Regions from separate parts of the Streptomyces sp. NPDC046860 genome, predicted to be linked through region 2. Evidence: riboswitches for the same ligand, from Rfam matches in the RefSeq annotation. Region 2 holds a riboswitch; the other holds the start of a gene.
The links. Region 2 has a riboswitch for cobalamin ahead of metE (5-methyltetrahydropteroyltriglutamate--homocysteine S-methyltransferase). Riboswitches for the same ligand answer to the same signal wherever they lie in the genome.
Positions count from the first base shown of each region.

Region 1: linked by a shared signal. The riboswitch ahead of ABZ898_RS22820 (cobalamin biosynthesis protein) and the one ahead of metE (5-methyltetrahydropteroyltriglutamate--homocysteine S-methyltransferase) in region 2 are both predicted to bind cobalamin.

Region 1 covers NZ_JBEYXQ010000017.1:50,903-60,920, reverse strand. The annotation lists gene cobN (cobaltochelatase subunit CobN) at 1-3,628, opposite strand, end outside; gene ABZ898_RS22825 (cobyric acid synthase) at 3,625-5,133, opposite strand; gene ABZ898_RS22820 (cobalamin biosynthesis protein) at 5,130-6,080, opposite strand; cobalamin riboswitch at 6,179-6,311, opposite strand; gene ABZ898_RS22815 (hypothetical protein) at 6,439-6,660, opposite strand; gene ABZ898_RS22810 (inorganic phosphate transporter) at 6,688-7,944, opposite strand; gene ABZ898_RS22805 (lysozyme) at 8,086-8,841, opposite strand; gene ABZ898_RS22800 (class II aldolase/adducin family protein) at 9,070-9,738, shown strand; gene ABZ898_RS22795 (alpha/beta fold hydrolase) at 9,794-10,018, shown strand, end outside.
Region 2 covers NZ_JBEYXQ010000006.1:84,799-94,816, forward strand. The annotation lists gene metE (5-methyltetrahydropteroyltriglutamate--homocysteine S-methyltransferase) at 51-2,363, opposite strand; cobalamin riboswitch at 2,527-2,745, opposite strand; gene ABZ898_RS11170 (amidohydrolase) at 2,816-4,144, opposite strand; gene ABZ898_RS11175 (thiazolylpeptide-type bacteriocin) at 4,327-4,500, shown strand; gene ABZ898_RS11180 (TOMM precursor leader peptide-binding protein) at 4,612-6,555, opposite strand; gene ABZ898_RS11185 (ABC transporter permease) at 6,552-7,304, opposite strand; gene ABZ898_RS11190 (ABC transporter ATP-binding protein) at 7,301-8,257, opposite strand; gene ABZ898_RS11195 (lantibiotic dehydratase C-terminal domain-containing protein) at 9,559-10,018, opposite strand, start outside.

The DNA.
Region 1 (10,018 bases), on a different contig from region 2:
CCTCGAGTTCCAGATACGTCGCCCGCAGCCGCTCCAAGGTCTCCTGGTCCGGCTCCTCCCACAGCCCCCGGTCCGCCGCCTCCAGCAGGCGCTCGGTGATGCCGCGCAGGGCCCACGGGTTGGACTTCTTCATGAAGTCCTGGTTCTCCGGGTCGAAGACGTACTCGGCGCTGAGCTTCTCGTACATCCAGTCGTCCACCACGCCCGCCGTGGCGTCGTACCCGAACAGGTAGTCCACGGTCGCCGCCATCTCGAAGGCGCCCTTGTAGCCGTGCCTGCGCATCGCGGCCATCCAGCGCGGGTTGACCACGCGGGCGCGGAAGACGCGGTGGGTCTCCTCGCCGAGGGTGCGGGTCTTGACCTGGTCGGGGACGGCCGAGTCGCCCACGTACGCCTCGGGGCTGGTGCCGGTCAGGTGGCGGACCATCGCCACCATGCCGCCGTGGTACTGGAAGTAGTCGTCCGCGTCGACGAGGTCGTGCTCCCTGGTGTCGACGTTCTTCGCCGCCACCGCGATCCGCTTGAACGCCGTCTCCATGTCCCCGCGCGCCGCGCGCCCGTCCAGCCCGCGCCCGTAGGCGTAGCCGCCCCAGACCGCGTACACCTCGGCGAGGTCGGCGTCACTGCGCCAGTTCCGCGCGTCGATCAGCGGGAGCAGCCCCGCGCCGTACGCGCCCGGCTTGGAGCCGAAGACGCGGGCCGTGGCGCGGCGGCGGTCGCCGTGCTCGGCGGTGTCCTCCTCGACGTGGGCGCGGACGTAGTTGGACTCGCCGGGCTCGTCCAGCTCGGCCACCGCGCGCACCGCGTCGTCGATCAGCCCGACCACGTGCGGGAACGCGTCCCGGAAGAAGCCGGAGATCCGGACGGTGACGTCGATGCGCGGGCGCCCCAGCTCGGCCGGCGGCACGATCTCGAAGCCGGTGACCCGGCGCGAGGCGTCGTCCCACACCGGGCGGCAGCCCAGCAGCGCGAGGATCTCCGCGATGTCGTCGCCCTGGGTCCGCATGGCGGAGGTGCCCCACACGGTGAGGCCGACCGACTTCGGGTACTCCCCGGTGTCGGCCAGGTACCGCTGCACCAGCGAGTCCGCGAGGGACTGCCCGACCTCCCAACTCAAGCGGGACGGGATCGCCTTGGGGTCGACGGAGTAGAAGTTGCGGCCGGTCGGCAGCACGTTGACCAGACCCCGCGTGGGCGACCCGGAGGGCCCCGCCGGGACGTAACCGCCGTCCAGCGCGCGGAGGATGTGCCCGATCTCGTCGGTGGTCCGGGCGAGCCGGGGCACGACCTCCGTGCAGGCGAACTCCAGCACGGCGGTGGCGTCGGTCAGTTCGAAGCCGAGCACCTCGTCCAGCACCGCCGGTACGGCCGCCCGGTCCCAGTCCCGCGCCTCCATGCCCTCGGCGATGCCCCGGCACAGCTTCTCCAGCAGGTCGACCGCGTCGGCCCCGGTGCGTGCCGGGCCCTCGGCCAGGTCGGTCAGCTCCACCGGCACCTTCACCGGCGCGCCCGGCTCGGCCAGCAGCTCCTTCTCCACCAGCCCGAAGTGCTGGGCGAGCGCGGCCCGCAGTCCGGGCAGGGCGTTCGCCTGGCCGCCCCACACCTGGGAGGCGCGCAGCACGGCCAGGACCAGGTTGACGCGGGGCTCGCCCTCGGGTCCGCCGCCCAGGATGTGCAGTCCGTCGCGGATCTGCACGTCCTTGATCTCGCACAGGTAGCCGTCGATGTGCATGACGAACGAGTCGAAGTCGTCGTCCTCCGGCTGCTCGTCCACGTGCAGGTCGTGGTGGAGCTCGGCGGCCTTGACCAGGGTCCAGATCTGGGCGCGCACGGCCGGGGCCTTCGTCGGGTCCAGGTCGGAGACGAGCGCGTACTCGTCCAGCAGCTGTTCCAGCTTGGCGAGGTCGCCGTAGGTGTCGGCGCGGGCCATCGGCGGCACCAGGTGGTCGACCACGGTGGCGTGCCCGCGCCGCTTGGCCTGGGTGCCCTCGCCGGGGTCGTTGACGATGAACGGGTAGATCAGGGGGACTTCGCCGAGCACCGCGTCCGGGGCGCAGCCGCGCGAGAGGCCCAGGCCCTTGCCCGGCAGCCACTCCATCGTGCCGTGCTTGCCCATGTGCACGACCGCGTCCGCGCCGAAACTGTTCTCCAGCCACCGGTAGGCGGCCAGGTAGTGGTGCGAGGGCGGCATGTCGGGGTCGTGGTAGATCGCGATGGGGTTCTCGCCGAAGCCGCGCGGCGGCTGGATCATCACGACGACGTTCCCGAACCGCAGGGAGGCGAGCACGATGTCGTCGCCGTCCACGTACAGGCTGCCCGGCGGCTCGCCCCACGCCTCCAGCATGGCGTCGCGCAGTTCGGGGTCGAGGGTGTCGAACCAGGCCCGGTAGTCGGCGAGCGGCACCCGGGCGGGCGCGGCGGCGAGCTGCTCCTCGGTCAGCCACTCCACGTCGTGCCCGCCGGCCGCGATGAGCCGGTGGATCAACTCGTCACCCTCGGAGGGGTGTTCACTCACGCCGTACCCGGCGTCCCGCAGCGCGTCCAGCACCCGGACCGCCGAGGCGGGGGTGTCCAGGCCGACGGCGTTGCCGACGCGGGAGTGCTTGGTGGGGTAGGCGGTGAAGACCAGCGCGATCCGCTTCTCCGCGTTCGGCTTGTGGCGCAGGGCCGCGTGCCGTACGGCGATCCCGGCGACCCGTGCGGCGCGCTCGGGGTCGGCGACGTAGACCGGGACCTCGTCCGGGCCGGGCTCCTTGAAGGAGAACGGCACGGTGATCAGGCGGCCGTCGAACTCCGGGATGGCGACCTGCATCGCGGCGTCCATGGGGGACAGGGCGGCGTCCGAGGCGTCCCAGGCGGCCCGCGTGGAGGTGAGGCAGAGCCCCTGCAGCACCGGCACGTTCAGGTCCGCGAGGGCGCCGATGTCCCACGCCTCCTCGTCGCCGCCCGCCGAGGCGGCCGAGGCGTGCGCCCCGCCGGCCGCGAGCACGGTGGCGATGAGGGCGTCGGCCCGGCCCAGCAGCTCGTACAGCCCGGCGTCCGCGTCGCGCAGCGAACCGCAGTACACCGGCAGGGCGTTGGCGCCGCGCTCCTCGACCGCCGCGCACAGGGTGTCCACGAAGGCGGTGTTGCCGCTGAGTTCGTGCGCCCGGTAGAAGAGCACGCCCACGGTCGGGCGGCCCGCACGCTGCTCGTAGGCACCGTGCGTGCCGAACTCCGGCATCCGGTGCGGCTCCTCGAAGCCCTCGCCGGTCAGCAGGACGGTGTCGGACAGGAACCGGGACAGCTCCAGCAGGTTCGCCGGGCCGCCCTCGACCAGATAGCGCAGCGCCTCCGCGACGACCCCGGCCGGTGCTGTCGACTCGGCCATCAGCTCGGCGTCCGGCACGCTCTCGCCGCCGAGCAGCACCGTCGGCACTCCGGACGCCTTCAGCGCGGCGAGCCCGTCCTCCCAGGCCCGCTTGCCGCCCAGCAGGCGGACGACCGCGAGGTCCGCGCCGTCGAGCAGCGCGGGCAGGTCCTCGGCGGCGTCCGTGCGGGACGGGTTGCCGATGCGGTAGTCGGCGCCGCTGGCGCGGGCGGCCAGCAGGTCGGTGTCGGCGGTGGACAGCAGCAACACTGTGCTCATGCGGGCGCTCCCGGTGGAATGAAGGGCAGTCCTGCGGGCGCGCCCGACTCGATGAGCCGCCAGAGCGCGTCCGTGTCCGCGTGGTGTTCGATGAGGTCGCCGAGCAGGTCGAGCTGCTCCTCGCGCAGCGCGGCGAACGACGTGCCGGGGGCCGGGACGAAGCGGCGTCCGGCCGCGTCGGCGACCTCGCGCAGGAAGGCGCGCCGGAAGCCGTCCGACTCCAGGGAGCCGTGCCAGTGGGTGCCCCACACGGAGCCCGTCCGGCAGCCGTCCAGGAAGGGGTCACCGCCCAGCACCTCGGCGACCCCGTGATGGATCTCGTACCCCTCGACGGGCTCGCCCAGGGCTTCCCCGGTCGGCCGGGCCAGGGTCTTGCCGGCGTGGAACCGCACCCGCACCGGGAGCAGTCCGAGCCCCGGCACGCTGCCGGCGCGGGACTCGACGTCGTCCTCGATGTGCTCGCCGAGCAGCTGGAAGCCGCCGCAGATCCCGAGCACCGGACGCCCCTCGGCGGCCCGGCGCGCGAGCGCGTCCGCGAGACCCCGCTCGCGCAGCCACTGAAGCGCCCGTACGGTGCCGCGCGTGCCCGGCACCACCACGAGGTCGGCGTCCGTCAGTTCCTCGGGCCGGTCCACGAAGCGGACCACGACGCCGGGTTCGGCGGCGAGGGCGTCCACGTCGGTGAAGTTGGACATCAGCGGGACCGCGCACACGGCGACCCGCAGCACGTCCTCGCCCACGGGCGGAGCGACCGTCGACTCCCGGACCGCCCCGCGCAGGGAGACCCGCAGCCCGTCCTCCTCGTCGATGCCGAGCCCGTGCCGGAACGGCAGCACGCCGTAGGTGTGCCGCCCGGTGAGGCCGCGCAGCATGTCCAGGCCCGGTTCCAGCAGCGTCACGTCACCGCGGAACTTGTTCACCAGGAACCCGGCGACCAGTGCCTGGTCCTCGGGGGAGAGCAGGGCGACGGTGCCGAAGAAGGACGCGAAGACTCCGCCCCGGTCGATGTCGCCGACGACGAGGACCGGCAGCCGCGCGCCCCGCGCCACGCCCATGTTGACGATGTCGGTGCGCCGCAGGTTGATCTCAGCGGGGGAACCCGCGCCCTCACAGATCACCGCGTCATACGTGCCCCGCAGTTCGGCGAGGCAGTCCAGCACCGTTCCCAGCAGGGCCTGTTGACGGCCGCCGTGGTAGCCGCGCGCGCTCAGCTCGCCCACCGGCTCGCCCAGCAGCACCACTTGGCTGCTGCGTTCGCCGCCGGGCTTGAGCAGCACCGGGTTCATCAGCGCGGTCGGCTCGACGCGGCACGCCTGGGCCTGCATGGCCTGCGCCCGCCCGATCTCCGCGCCCTCGCGGGTCACGAAGGAGTTCAGGGACATGTTCTGCCCCTTGAACGGCGCCACCTTGACGCCCTGCCGGACCAGCCACCGGCAGATCCCGGCCGTCACGACGCTCTTGCCCGCGTCCGAGGTCGTACCGGCGACCAGAAGACCACCGTTCACCTGCCCCGCCCCTTTCCGGTGAGGCGCGCGGCGAGGGTGACGCCGAGCGCGAGCAGACCGACCCGGCGGGAGAGCCGTACCGCCCGGTCGATGTCGGCGACCCGAACGGGCCGTTCGGTGCCGTTGAGGACGGGCCGGTGTTCGACCCGGCCGCCGTAGGAGAGGGTGCCGCCCAGCCGTACGCCGAGCGCGCCCGCGAAGGAGGCTTCCACCGGGCCCGCGTTGGGGCTCGGGTGCCGGTGCGCGTCCGCCCGCCAGGCCCGTGCCGCCCCGCGCGGGTCGTCCCCGGCGAGGGTGGCGAGCAGGGCGGTGAGCCGGGCGCCGGGCCAGCCCGCGACATCGTCGAGGCGGGCGGCGGCCCAGCCGAAGCGGCGCAGCCGTGGCGACTTGTGCCCGACCATCGCGTCCAGCGTGTTCACGGCACGGAACCCGAGCAGCCCGGGAACCCCGGCGACCGCGCCCCACACCAGGGCGCCCACGACGGCGTCGGAGGTGTTCTCCGCGACCGACTCCACCACGGCGCGCGCGATCGCGTCGGCGTCCAGCGTCTCGGGGTCCCGGCCGCACAGGTGCGGCAGCCGGGCACGGGCGGCCGGGAGGTCGCCGCGCTCCAGGGCGCGCCCGACGGCGACCGCCTCGCGGGCGAGTGAGGTGCCGCCGACGACGGCCCAGGTGGCCGCGGCGGTCAGCGCGGCGGACGCGGCGGGGCCTGGACATACGGCGCGTACGGCGCGTGCGGCCGCGGCTCCGAGCGCGGTGGCTCCTCCGGCGCACAGCAGGGTGTGCAGCGCGCCCCAGCCGCGGTGGTCGTGCCACAGCGCGCGTTCCGCGTGCCCGGCGGCCCGCCCGAAGGCGGCGACGGGATGCATGCGGCGGGGGTCGCCCAGGAGGAGATCACCGAGGAGTCCGGCGGCGGCACCGTACGCGTACGAGCGATCGGCGCCCATCGGCTCAGCCGGCCGTGGACGCGCAGACGTTCCTGGTTCGGGCTCTCGATCGGCGGCCGGGCATCACGGTAGTCCTCACTCAGGGTGTCCACGCCCTGGTTCGACGAGACCGGCGGCGAGAGTTCCTGGCTCCCGGGGACTGCTCCCCGGTGACAGTGGCGGGACCGCGCCGGATTCGCACCGGCTTCCTCTGCTGCCGCCGTACATGGCCCGCGAAGTCCACCACGTGCCCGGAAGGGCCGTCAACCTGCCCGTGACCTGCGGGAGAAGAGTGTGTGGAGACCCACACCGGCACCGGTGGGGACAGCGGAGGGCCCCCGCGCGGCGTGTGCCGTGCGGGGGCCCTCCGGGGTCGGTGCTAGGCGACGATCAGGTAGAAGCCGTAGCCCACCGCCGCCGCGCAGGCGGCGAAGCAGGCGTAGGCGCCGGTGACGGCGAGCGCCGCCGAACCGCCGTTGGCCGCGGCGCGCTCGCGGCGGGCCAGGCCGTTGATGCCGAGGGTGAACAGGCCCACCATGGCCACCGTGACCACGAGGCTGACGCCGAAGACGGAGCCGAGGGCCGCCCAGTCGATCTTCATCGGGATGTTCCTCCAGTTGCCGGGTGGTCAGACCGCGGCGGGCGGGGCGGTGGTGGCGGGGGTGTGGCTGTGCTCGGTGGTGGCGGCCGGGATGGTGGCCGTCAGGTCGTCCGCGACGGTGCCCACCGGGGGCGGGGTCACCATGGCCATCGCGGTGGTCACCACACCGGCCGGTTCGACGTACTCCTCGGTGGTGACGTGGGTGTGGTCGATGACCTCGCGGCGGGAGATCTTCCAGATGGCGAAGCTGGAGCCGATCAGGAAGAGGGCGACGAGCCCGGTGCCCCAGTCGCCGAGTCCGGTGACGGCCTCGGCGCCCGCGCCGACCAGTGCGGCGGCCGGCAGGGTCAGCGCCCAGGCCACGAACATCCGGGTCGCGGTGGACCAGCGGACCACACCGCCCTTGCGGCCGAGGCCCGCGCCCATCACCGAGCCGGAGACGACGTGGGTGGTGGAGAGGGAGAAGCCGAGGTGCGAGGAGGCCAGGATCGCGGTCGCGGCGCTGGTCTGCGCGGCGAAGCCCTGACGGGGCTCCAGGTCGGTCAGGCCCTTGCCCATGGTGCGGATGATGCGCCAGCCGCCGATGTAGGTGCCGAGCGCGATGGCCAGGCCGGCGGAGAGGATCACCCAGGTGGGAGGGTTGGAGCCGGGGGCCAGCGCACCGCCCGCGATCAGCGCGAGGGTGATGATGCCCATCGTCTTCTGCGCGTCGTTGGTGCCGTGCGCCAGGGAGACCAGGCCGGCCGAGGCGATCTGGCCGGCGCGGTAGCCCTTGCGGTTGGCCTCGCCGTCGCCCTCGCGGCCGATGCCGTAGGAGAGGCGGGTGGCGAGCATGGTGGCGAGGCCCGCCACGATCGGCGCGGCGACCGCGGGGAGCAGCACCTTGGTGACGAGCACCTCACCGTGGACGGCGCCGAAGCCCGCCGAGGCGACGGTGGCGCCGACCAGGCCGCCCATCAGGGCGTGCGAGGAACTGGAGGGCAGGCCCACCAGCCAGGTCAGGAGGTTCCAGAGGATCGCGCCGGTCAGGGCCGCGAAGATGACCTCGGGACGGATGCCGGTCTCGTCGACGAGACCCTTGGAGATCGTGTTGGCGACCTCCACCGAGAGAAAAGCGCCCACCAGGTTGAGTGCGGCGGACATGGCCACCGCGACCTTGGGCTTGAGTGCACCGGTCGAGATGGTGGTGGCCATCGCGTTGGCGGTGTCGTGGAAACCGTTCGTGAAATCGAACGCGAGTGCGGTCACCACCACAATCGCGAGGATCAGCGACAAGCTTTCCATTTACCCAGGCAATCGTTCGAAGTCGTTGGCGGGATGAACGTAGGCAACCTGAGTGAACGGAAGGTGAACTGGGCCGGGCGCCACGGTGTCGGAAGCGGCGGCCCGGATTCCGGGGCCGCCCGGCCGTTCTCCAGCCCCCGTTCAGTGCCCGCGCGCGAAGGCCCGCAGCCGGGCGACGGAGCCGTCGAAGAGGTCCTGGTCGCCCGGCAGCGGGCCCTTGGTGCCGTGCTGCCAGAAGGTCCAGTACTCCCAGCCGCCCGGCAGCTCACCGGGGTCGGAGGAGCCGTGGCTGGCGATCCACAGGGCATGGTCCGCGGAGAAGGCGCGGCTGTTCCCGGTGCAGGCGGTCCACCAGTGGGTGGTGGTGTAGATGACCGGGCGGCGGCCGGTCTCGCGCCGGACCTCGTTGCTGAAGGACCTGATCCAGCGCACCATCTTCTTGCGGCTCAGCCCGTAGCACTTGTGGCGTTTGTCGTACGGGTTGTACTCGATGTCGAGCGCGGGCGGCAGCGTCACCCCGTCCGCCCGCCAGTCGCCGCCGTGCCGGACGAAGTACGCGGCCTGCGCGGCGCCCGAGGAGCGGTCGGGGAGCGCGAAGTGGTAGGCGCCGCGGATCAGTCCGGCCCGGCGCGCGCCGTTGTACTGACCGGCGAAGTAGGGGTTGCGGTAGGTCGTGGACTCGGTCGCCTTGACGTACGCGAACCGGGCGCCCTCGGCGCGGGCGGAGGGCCAGTCGACGCGCCTCTGGTGGGAGGAGACGTCGTGCCCGCGGGGCAGGCCCGCGCGCGGTACGGCGGCCTCGGCGGGCGGGGGATGGGCGCCGGTGAGGGCGAGTGCCGAGAGGGCCGCCGCGAGGACGCCCGCGCGGCGGCGTGTTGATGAGCGGTCACGGGCCATGCGGTCCCCCGGGTGGCGGTGAGGCGTCGTCCAGCGGGCAAGAGGGACCAGTGAATGCCGGAGGGGCGTCAGAAGTGTGACTATTTGTCGCGTTTCCCTACGCTTTCCTCCCGTTTTCGCTCGTTCGGAGTCGGGGAGTCCCGGAGTTCCGGAATCCTGGAGTCCCGGACTTCCGGAGCCGGTGTCGAAGCGGGCCCGCGTCCGGCCGCCGGCTGGCAGGATCGCCGCATGGCGGAACAGCGGCGGGACGCGGACGGCGACGAGGCGCGGGTCTGGGCGGAGCTGGTGGCCACGGCCCGGCGGACCGTCGCCGACGGCCTGGTCGTCGGCACCTCCGGCAACGTCTCGGCCCGGGTGGGCGACACGGTCCTGGTCACCCCCTCGGGCGTGCCCTACGACCGGCTCACCCCCGCCGACATCACCGGCGTCGGCCTCGACGGCCGCCAGGTGCTGGGCACCCTCGTGCCGACCAGCGAACTCCCCATGCACCTCGCGGTGTACCGCACCACCGGCGCCGGCGCGGTCGTGCACACCCACGCCGTGCACGCCACGGCCGTCTCCACCCTCGTCACCGAGCTGCCCCCGGTCCACTACATGACCTGCGCCCTCGGCGGCCCCGTACGGGTGGCCCCCTACGCCGCCTACGGCACCCCCGAACTGGCCGCCCACATGCTCCGTGCCCTTCAGGACCGCTCCGGCTGCCTGCTGCGCAACCACGGCACGGTCACCTACGGCGACACCCTGGAGGCCGCCTACGACCGCACCGCCCAGCTGGAGTGGATGTGCCGCCTCTGGCTCACGGCGTCCTCCGTGCCCGGCCTGACCCCCGCCCTGCTGAGCGAGGCGGAACTGGCCGAGGCGGGGGAGCGGCTGCGGGGGTACGGGCAGCCCGGCTGAACCCGGCGGAGGTGCTCCGCTGGCCGGTACCGCCCGGCCCCCCGACACTGGAGCCGTGCGCAAAGTCCACGTAGCCGCCGCCGCGATCGGCGCCGTGCTGGCCGCCGGTGCCGTGTCCGTGGCCGTCGGCAGACTGGCCAGCGGGGCCGCGCTGAAGCTGCCCCCCGGCCGTCCGCTGCCCACCGAACCCCGGCTCACCGTGCACGGCGTCGAGGGCGGCCGGATCGCCCTCACCCGCGACCTCGCCTCCCGCCGCCCCGGCGTCTACGGCCTCGCGGGC
Region 2 (10,018 bases):
GCCCGTTCGTCCCGGCCCACAGTGAGGGCCGGGACGAACGGGCAGTACGGTTAACGCAGTTCATCCCGCACGGTACGGGCCGCCGCCACCAGGTTCTCCAGCGAGGACCTGGTCTCCGGCCAGCCCCGGGTCTTCAGCCCGCAGTCCGGGTTCACCCACAGCCGCTCGGCGGGGATCGCCTTCAGCCCCGTACGCAGCAGATCGGCCGCCTCCTCGGCGCTCGGCACGCGCGGGGAGTGGATGTCGTACACGCCCGGACCCGCCTCGCGGGGGTAGCCGTGCGCGGCGAGTTCGCGGGCCACCTGCATGTGCGAGCGGGCCGCCTCCAGGCTGATGACGTCGGCGTCCAGGTCGTCGATGGCCCGCACGATGTCACCGAACTCGGCGTAGCACATGTGGGTGTGGACCTGGGTGTCCGGCCGGACCCCGGCGGTGGTCAGCCGGAACGCCTCCGTCGCCCAGGCGAGATAGGCTGCCCGGTCGGCGGCGCGCAGCGGGAGCGTCTCGCGCAGCGCGGGCTCGTCCACCTGGATCACCGAAGTGCCCGCCGCCTCCAGGTCGTTGACCTCGTCACGGAGGGCGAGCGCGACCTGGCGCGCGGTGTCGCCGAGCGGCTGGTCGTCGCGGACGAAGGACCAGGCCAGCATGGTGACCGGACCGGTGAGCATGCCCTTGACCGGGCGGTCGGAGAGCGACTGGGCGTACGTCGTCCAGCGGACCGTCATCGGCTCGGGGCGGGAGATGTCGCCGGCCAGGATCGGCGGGCGGACGTAGCGGGTGCCGTAGGACTGGACCCAGCCGTGCTGGGTGGCGAGGTAGCCGGTGAGCCGTTCGGCGAAGTACTGCACCATGTCGTTGCGTTCGGGCTCGCCGTGCACCAGGACGTCCAGGCCGGTCTTCTCCTGGAAGGAGATCACCTCCTGGATCTCCGCCCTGATGCGCTCCTCGTACCCGGCGGTGTCGATCCGGCCCGCGCGCAGGTCCGCGCGGGCGGTGCGCAGTTCGCCGGTCTGCGGGAACGAGCCGATCGTGGTCGTCGGCAGCAGCGGCAGGCCGAGGTGGGCGCGCTGGGCGGCGGCCCGCTCGGTGTACGGCTGGGAGCGGCGGGCGTCGGCGTCCGTGACGGCCTCGGAGCGGGCCCGCACGGCGGGGTCACGCGTGATCGGCGAGCCCGTGCGGGAGGCCAGGGCGGCCCGGTTCGCGGCGAGTTCGGCGCTGATCGCGTCCGTGCCGCGTGCCAGGCCCCTGGCCAGGGTGACGATCTCGGCGGTCTTCTGCCGGGCGAACGCCAGCCAGCGCAGGATCTGCGGTTCGATGTCCCGTTCGGGCGCGGTGTCCAGCGGCACGTGCAGCAGGGAGCAGGACGCGGAGACGTCGACCCGATCGGCCAGCCCGAGCAGGGTGCCCAGGGTGGCGAGGGACTTCGACAGGTCGTCGGCCCAGATGTTGCGGCCGTCGACCACACCGGCCACCAGCCGCTTGCCGGGGAGCCCGCCGACGGCGGCCAGCGCGTCCAGATTGCCCGCTGCGGTCCCGGTGAAGTCCAGCGCCAGCCCCTCCACGGGTGCCTTCGCCAGCACCGGCAGCGCCTCGCCGAGACGGTCGAAGTAGGACGCGACCAGCAGCTTCGGCCGGTCGGCCGGCGCGCCCAGGTCGCGGTAGGCGCGCTCGGCCGCGTTCAGCTCGGCCGGGGTGCGGTCCTGCACCAGCGCGGGCTCGTCGAGCTGGACCCACTCCGCCCCGGCCGCGCGCAGATCCGCCAGCACCTCGGCGTACACCGGGAGCAGCCGGTCCAGCAGGGTCAGCGGATCGAAACCGGCGCCGACCCCGGGCGCGGGCTTGGCCAGCAGCAGGTAGGTGACCGGGCCGACCAGCACCGGCCGGGCGGCCAGGCCCAGGGCGAGCGCCTCCTTCAGCTCCGCGACCTGCCTGGCGGAGTCCGCCGAGAACACGGTGTCCGGGCCCAGCTCGGGCACCAGATAGTGGTAGTTGGTGTCGAACCACTTGGTCATCTCCAGCGGCGGCACCTCTCCGGTGCCGCGCGCCATGGCGAAGTAACCGTCCAGCGGGTCGGCGGCGACGGCGGCGCGGTGCCGGGCCGGAACCGCGCCGACCATGACGGTGGTGTCCAGGACGTGGTCGTAGTACGAGAAGTCGCCGGTCGGGACCTCGTCGATGCCGGCCCCGGCGAGCGCCTGCCAGTTGGTGCGGCGGATGTCCTGCGCGGTGGCCCGGAGGGCGTCGGCGGTGACGCGGCCCTTCCAGTAGCCCTCGATCGCCTTCTTCAGCTCCCGGTCCTGGCCCTGACGCGGGTAGCCGTACACGGTGGACCGTGCTGCCGCGGCTGCGGACTTCGGTGTCACGGAGATCTCCTTCACGAGATGAATCCCTGAGATCCCGGCGACGGGACGAGCACGTGAAGGGGTGACGGCCAGGCGGCCCGGCCCGCGTGCTGCGGCGCGGTGGTTCCGACTGGTTGCGTACGCCGACCCGCCCTCGAGGTCACCGGGACTCCGTACGCGAACGGGCCGCGCACGGGCAGTTGGCAGGTCTTCGGACTCGCGGGCACGTCCTCGACGGAGGACACCTAGTGGCCGTCGCTTCCCAGGCCCGTGCGTCGGACCCAGTGCGTATGACGGCGTTCGTTCCCGCTCACCGCTGCGGGGCAGTCCCGGATTCCCACCGGGTTCCCTCTTACGACACCCCGCCTGGCGGACGGGGCGAACCAGCTACAGGGGTCACCCTACGGGCCGTGACCGCGTGCCGCCGGTGGCGTCCGGCATTCGGATGGTGATCCGGGCCACGCGTCCCGGACTCAACTCCCCGCCGGGCCCAGTTGGGCGAGCGCCGCCGTCACCATCGCGGCCGTGCCCGTGTCCAGGGTCAGGCGGACGCTGGGCAGATAGCGGGGCGAGTGGTTGTGGGGCAGGCCGCGGAACTTCTCGGCGGGCCCCTTGCCCGCGGCCGCCGCCCACTGGGTGGGGCCGACCGAGCCCAGCATCCAGTAGGTGCCCCGGATGCCGGGCCGCCCGTGCAGATGGCCGCCCGCGCCGGTGAGCAGCGGGAAGTCCTCGGTCGCCGAGGACGCCGGCCAGCCGGTGACGCGGGCCGCGCCGAAGGCCGCCCGGTGGGCGGCGCGGACGGTGGCCGTGACGCCGGGGTCGGGCCGGGTGACACCGGAGCGTGCCGTCTCGCGCACGCTGACCCGGGGCGGCAGCGCGGCCGCGGCGGCCTCCGCGCGCACCACCCGCTCCACCGCCGCCGTCCCGCGTACGAGCGCCGCCTCCGACAGGGCGCGGACGGTGACCCGCAGTTCGGCGCGGGTCGCGGTCACGTTCCCGGTGCGGCCGGTGTCCCCGGCGCGCAGCGAGGACGCGGTGACCACCAGCCGCTCGGCCGGGTCCGTCTCGCGGGCGGTGACCGCGGGCAGCCGGGTCGCCGCGCCCGCCGCCGCCAGCAGCGGATCGGCCGTCAGATGCGGGGTGGCCGCGTGGCCGCCGTCGCCCTCGAAGACCACCTCCAGCGTCACGCTGCCCGCCATCAGCGGGCCGTCGGCGTGCGCCACCATCCCGGCCGGGAACGCGGCGGTGTGCTGGGCGAGGACCACGTCCGGCGCGGTGACCCGGTCGTACAGGCCGTCCTCCAGCATGGCGCGGGCCCCGCTGAGGGTCTCCTCGGCGGGCTGGCCGACGACCAGCAGCGTGCCCCGCCAGCGGTCCCGGTGTTCGGCGAGCCAGCGGGCGGCGGCCGCCGCGCAGGCCAGGTGGGCGTCATGGCCGCAGGCGTGCATCACCGGCACCGGCCGCCCGTCCGGGCCCGGCGCGGTCGCGGTGCTCGCGTAGGGGACGCCGGTCTCCTCCGCGACCGGCAGCGCGTCCAGCTCGGCCCGCAGCAGCACGGCCGGGCCGTCGCCGTTGGCCAGTTCGGCCGCGACGCCGTGCCCGCCGACCCCGCGCAGCACACGGAAGCCGTCCGCCGCCAGCCGGTCCGCGAACCGGGCGGCCGTGCGCTCCTCGGCACCGGAGAGCTCGGGGTGCCGGTGCAGGTCGAGGTACAGCTCCGCGGTGGACGCCAGCAGGGCGTCCAGGCCGGGCGGGACGCCACCGCCCTCGGTCGCGGTCGGACGGTTCTGGTCGCTGCTCACGGCGGTTGCTCCAAGGGGTCGTCGTACGGGCGTCGTACGGGGGTGTCAGCGAAGTGACAGCCATCGGTCAGGGAGTTGGTGTCGGACGCGCGTAGAAAGGGAGGTGCCCGGGGGAGCGCTCCTTGGGCAGGTTCGGCGCACCACTGATCAGCAGCAGGTCACCTGACCCGGAAGGAGCCACCATGGCTGACAACAACCTCGCCTCCCTCGCCCAGGAGATCCTGGACCTGGAGTCGGAGACCTTCGAGATCACCGACTACTCGGACGCCAGTGAGGTCATGCTCGGTTCGTCGACGAGCTGTTCCTCCACCAGCACCTGCTCCAGCACCACCAGCACCACCTCCTGCACCGCCTGATCCAGGCGTCGCACCGACGGCCCCCGGCCCGCGTCAGCGCGCCGGGGGCCGTCGGCGTCGCCGCGGGCCCCTTCACGGCCCGCGCGCCGACGAGCTGAACGTCTGCCCCGCTCACGGGAACGGATGCGGCACCCGCCGCAACTCCTCCTCCCGCAGCGGCCGCGGCACCAGTCCGGCCCGGTGCGGCGCGCTGCGCAGCCTCGGCATGGTGAGCGCCCGCTGCCGCGGCCAGCCGAAGTCGATCGGCAGCAGGCCCGGCGCCAGCGCGGCCACCGTGCGCAGCCCCATCCGCCGCTGCTCGGGCGTGGTCTGGTCGACGGCGATCACCTCGCAGCCCGCCCCCTCCAGCAGATCCCGCACCAGCAGCAGGTCGTCCCGCAGGTCCCCGGTGCGCGGCCGGCGCTTCTCCCAGCCCGCGAACAGCTCCCCGAGCCCCGCCGTCCGGGGCGGCTTCAGGTATCCGGCGGCGTGTTCGCGCATCGAGAGCAGCCCGAACAGTGCCGCGTGGTCCGGCAGCCGCTTCACCAGGTCGAAGTCCTCGGCCATCGCGGCCAGTTCGGCGGGCCGCTCGGCGACCTGGCCGGGCAGGTGCGGGATGTAGGTGAGGATCTCGGAGACCGCCGACTCCACGGCCGTCGCGGGGTCGAAGGAGGCGCCCGCGGCGAACGCCAGGGAGCCCGGCGCGTCGTCGCGGCGGACGGCGAGCCCGGTCACCACGGGCACGGGCAGGTCCACCCGGTTGTCGAAGACCCGTACGTCGTACCCCTGGAGCGCGGCCCGTGCCACCATCGCCCGCACGCGGGGCGAGCGCACCGAGTCCAGCTCGATCTCGGGCAGCGGCAGATCTCCGTACCAGCCGAGCAGGAAGGCGTCCCGTTCGATGAGTTCGAGCAGCCCGAAGAACACCGCCTCCTCCCAACTGCTGCCGGTCGCACAGCCGTTGGAGCACTCGAAGACGAAGTTGTCGGCGGCTGTGCCCGCGCTGTAGTACACCAGCCGGGCCGGGACCAGCACCGGGCGGGCGTCCCGCAGTGAGTGGCCGGTCACCCACGGGATCGGCCGGGCGGGGTCGAAGGGCTCGACCATCGGGTCCTCGGCGTACGTGCGCGGCCCGTACAGCCCGCACGCGCGCGGGTCGAGGGCGCGCTCGCCGCGTTCCTCCAGCTCCTCCAGCGACGCGGTCAGCACCGGCGCCCGGTGCCTGCGATGGGTGCCCGCGTAGCGCTCCAGCCCCTCCAGGAACGCCAGATCGCGGCTGTCCGCGAAGGAGTTGGCCTGCCCGCTCCAGGTGACGTCGGTGAGTCCGGCGTACCCCCGCATGAACACGCTGCCCGCCACCGGGGCGGTGGTGGGGGAGGTGACGTCGATCCAGGTGCCGCCGCCCAGCACCCCGCACACCGGGTTGGCCAGCGCCTTCACCGGGAGCGGATGGTCGCCGGCCCGGCGCAGCCGGTAGGAGTCCGGGCCCGGCTTGGGCAGCGGGCCCGGCGCGGGCGGCGTGGCGCCGAGCGCGGCGCTGCGGGCCGCCTCCTCGGTGGAGGGGCGGCAGTGCGGGCACATCGGCTCCGGCAGCAGCGGGAACGTCCGCACCCGCAGTGTCTCCAGATCGACCTCGGTGACCTGGGGCAACTCGGCGTCCGGGCCCTGGGCGGAGTGCCGGGCGGCGCCGGAGGCGATCAGCCGGTGCAGCGACCACACCGCGTCCACCGTGTGGTCCGGCAGCACCGGCCACGCCCCGGCCGCCGTGGTCCCGGTACCGGTCTCCAGCGCCTCCCGTTCGGTACGGGTCCGCAGCCGCTGTCTGCGCATCGCCAGACAGGTCCCGCAGGCCGGACCGGCGGCCGGGGTGCCGCCCCACGGGCCGAGCAGCACGGCCTGCGCGGTCAGGTGCACGGCTGCCGCGTTCGCGGCGGGCAGCCCGCTCTCGCCGAGCACGTTGGAGTCGCCCATGCGGGACACCTCGGGCGCGGGCAGCCCGGCCGCGGCGGCGCGCGCCGCCAGCCGGTCCCGCAGCCCGGCCCGCGCGGCCTCCAGAGGGGGGATCGTCGTCGTCATGTCCGGTTGCTCCAGCGGAAGATCCGGGTGGCCAGGGCCCCGAAGACCAGGGCGAACACGACGAGTCCCGCGCAGTCCAGCGCGATGTCGCCCAGGTCGCCGCGGCCGCCCATGGCGTCGGTGAGACCGTCGTTGAGATAGTGCAGCGGCAGCACCTTGGCGGCGGTGCGCAGCCAGCCCGGCATCAGGTCGTCCGGGAAGAACGAGCCGGACAGGAACGCCATCGGCACCATCACCAGGTTGGCGATGGCCGCGACCGCCTCCGGGGTGTCCGCCAGGCTGCCGACGACCAGGCCCATGGCGAGGAACGCGGTCACCCCCAGCACCAGCAGCGGCAGCGCCGCCCACCAGGGGCCCATCAGCTTCAGCCCGAAGAACGGCAGCAGCGCGACGGCGGTGAACAGCGCGGTCTGCGCCAGCGCCACCCCCATGGCCACCGTCCAGCGGGACGCCAGCAGCGTCCGCAGCGGCGTCGGGGTGCGCCAGATCAGCCGCAGCAGGTCGTCGCGGCGCCACTGCATCAGGGCGAACCCGACCGAGAACACGGCGGCGTTGCCCACACCCCAGGACAGCACGCCCGGCGCGATGTAGTTGATGGAGGCCAGCCCGCCGTCGACCTTGTCGCCCTGGAAGATCAGGCCGAACAGCACGAGGAAGGCGAGCGGGAAGGCGAAGGTGAAGAAGAGGGTCGTCTTGTCGCGCACGCTCGCGACGTAGGTGGCCCTGGTCAGTGCGGCGTAGGCGCTCAACGGTGGTGCTCCGATCCGGTGCCGGTCAACGAGAGGTAGGCGTCTTCGAGGGTGGGGGTGCGCACGGAGACCGTGTCGATGTCCACGAGGTCCCCGAGCGCGGGCAGCACCCGGTTGGGCACCGTCGTCTCGATGACCAGGTCGTCGCCCTGCACGGTCGCCCGGTCCACCCCCGCCAGCGCGAGCGCGGCCTCGGCGGACACCTTGTCGGCGGGCACCAGCAGCCGGGTCGGCGCGGCGAGGGCGCGGATCAGGCTGCGGGGCGAGTCGAGCGCGACGACCCGGCCGCCGGCGATGATCGCCACCCGGTCGCACAGCGCCTCGGCCTCGTCCAGGTAGTGGGTGGTGCAGATGATCGTGCGCCCCTCCGAGCGCAACGACTGGAGCAGCACCCACAGTTCGCGCCGCGCCTCCGGGTCGAGCGCGGCCGTCGGCTCGTCCAGGAAGATCAGCTCCGGCTCGTTGAGCAGCGCGGTCGCCACCGCGAGGCGCTGGCGCTGGCCGCCGGAGAGGTGGTCGACCCGGGCGTTCTCCTTCTCGGTCAGCCCGACCCGCTCCAGCGCGGTCTTCGCGGCCTCGGGCGCCATGCCGTACAGCGCGGCCACCGTCCGCAGATGCTCGCCCGCGGTCAGCCGGGCGAAGAACGCCGACGCCTGCGTCTGCACCCCGATCCGGGCCAGCAGCGCGATGTCGCGCGGCCAGGGGCTCTGCCCGAACACGAAGACGCTGCCGGAGTCGGCCTCCCGCATGCCCTCCACGATCTCCACCAGGGTGGTCTTGCCCGCGCCGTTCGGCCCGAGGATGCCGAAGAACTCCCCCCGGCGCACCGCGAGGGAGACGCCGTCGAGCGCCGTCAGTTCCCCGTAGCGCTTGCTGACGCCCTCCAGGGCGACGACGGTCTCGGTCGCGGTGCCGCCGGGGGCGGGCTCCGTCCTGCTGTCGGGTGCGCTCATCTCGCCTTTCCTCAACTGATCTGCGGTGTGCGGTACTTGCCGCTCGGGTTCGGACGTGGGGGAGGGGGCCGGAGCCGCCCCGGTGGTGCGCCGGTCCCGCAGCCGCCGGCCGAGCCCGCCCAGCGCCCACAGCAGCAGGACGGCGGCGAGCAGCGCGGGCGGCAGCGACCAGGCGAGCACCGCCAGGCCGTCCGGCAGCATCGTGCGCAGCACGGCCCCGCACAGCACCAGCAGCGCCGCGCTCTGCACGGCCGTCAGCAGCGCGAACCCGCCGTACAGCAGCCGCAGGCGCGCCGGGTACGCGGCGAGGCCCGGACCGCGCCGGAACAGCGCCCGCGCCGCGAGACCGGTGAACGTCCGGGAGCCCTCGGAGAGACCGCTGACGCCGAGCGCGTGCCCGAGTGCCTTGTAGCCGTCCAGCGGCGGCAGCGGCAGCAGGTTGGCCACCCCGAGGACGGTGCCGAGCAGCAGCAGCGCCCCCAGCGCGGGCCGGGCCTGGGCGTCGGCGGGGAGCAGCGCCCACACCGGGTAGAACGGGACGAGGAAGAGCAGGTTGGCGAAGACGCCCGCGCAGGCGGTGGCGACCTTGCGGGCCCTGCCGCCGAGGAACTGGACGTCCTCCACCTCGCAGTACAGGTAGGTGGCGAAGCAGATCCAGCGCAGCCCGATCTCCGTCACCCGCCCGCCCCAGGCCCGCGCGAACAGCCCGTGCGCCAGCTCGTGCAGGGCCAGCCCGCACCACAGCACACAGCCGATGGCGAACAGCAGCACCGGCTGCCGCGCCGTCTCCTCCGTCTGCCGCCACAGCGTCCCGGCCTGCGCCACCACGGCGACGAACACGCCGGCCGCCAGCGCGGTGAGCACCGCCAGCACGGCGGGCCGCCGCACGGGCGCGGTGAGCCGGTGCAGCCGGTCCATCAGCGCGGGCGCGTCGGACACCATCCGGGTCCGCCCGGCCAGAATCCCGTTCGGCGGCCGCTCCGGCCCGGCCGGGGGCGCCGCGGCCGGTACGGGGGAGCCCTCCAGCAGGCCCCGGCCGTACAGCAGCCGCAGCAACTGCCCCCACTGCGCCTCGCCGAGCCGGGCCCCGAACTCGCCCGCGTACTCGCCGCCGATCTCCTCCAGCGTGCGGGTGCCGTCCAGCCTGGTGATCAGGAAGTGCTCCTTGGGCCCCAGCTCCAGCCGCCGCCCGTCGCGCGGGTCCTTCAGCAGGTGGATACGGCCCGGACCGCGCACCAGCCGGGGCCCGGCCACGAGGTCGGGGCGCACCTTGGGGCGGCCGGCGAGGAACGTGCCCGTGCTCACCCCTCACCCCCGCGCCGCCAGCCCGCCAGCGAGCCGGCGGCGTCGCCCGCCGCGCCCTTCGCGCCGCCGTCCCGCAGGGCGCGGGCGAGCACGTACGACAGGAACGCCTCGTCGCGCACGGTCGTGCTCAGCCGGTTGTTGGTCATGTGCAGATACGGGGAGAGCAGCATCGGCAGCGCCAGGGCCGGGTCGGTGGGGCGCAGGTCGCGGGTGCCGTCCCAGGAGCGGAAGACCAGCTCGCCGTCTCCGATCAGCGCCGTCGCCCGGTCGCGCAGCTCGGCGCAGTGCCCGGCCCAGCCCCGCAGGAACGCCGGGAGCCGATCGCCCTCGCCCGCCGCCACCGCCTTCCGGATGTCCCGGAACCGGCCGGGCAGGCTCGCGCCCATCGCGGTGTACGCGCGGTCGTAGCCCTCGTCGGCGGTGTAGTTGGTGTCGGAGAACGCCCGGTTCCAGAAG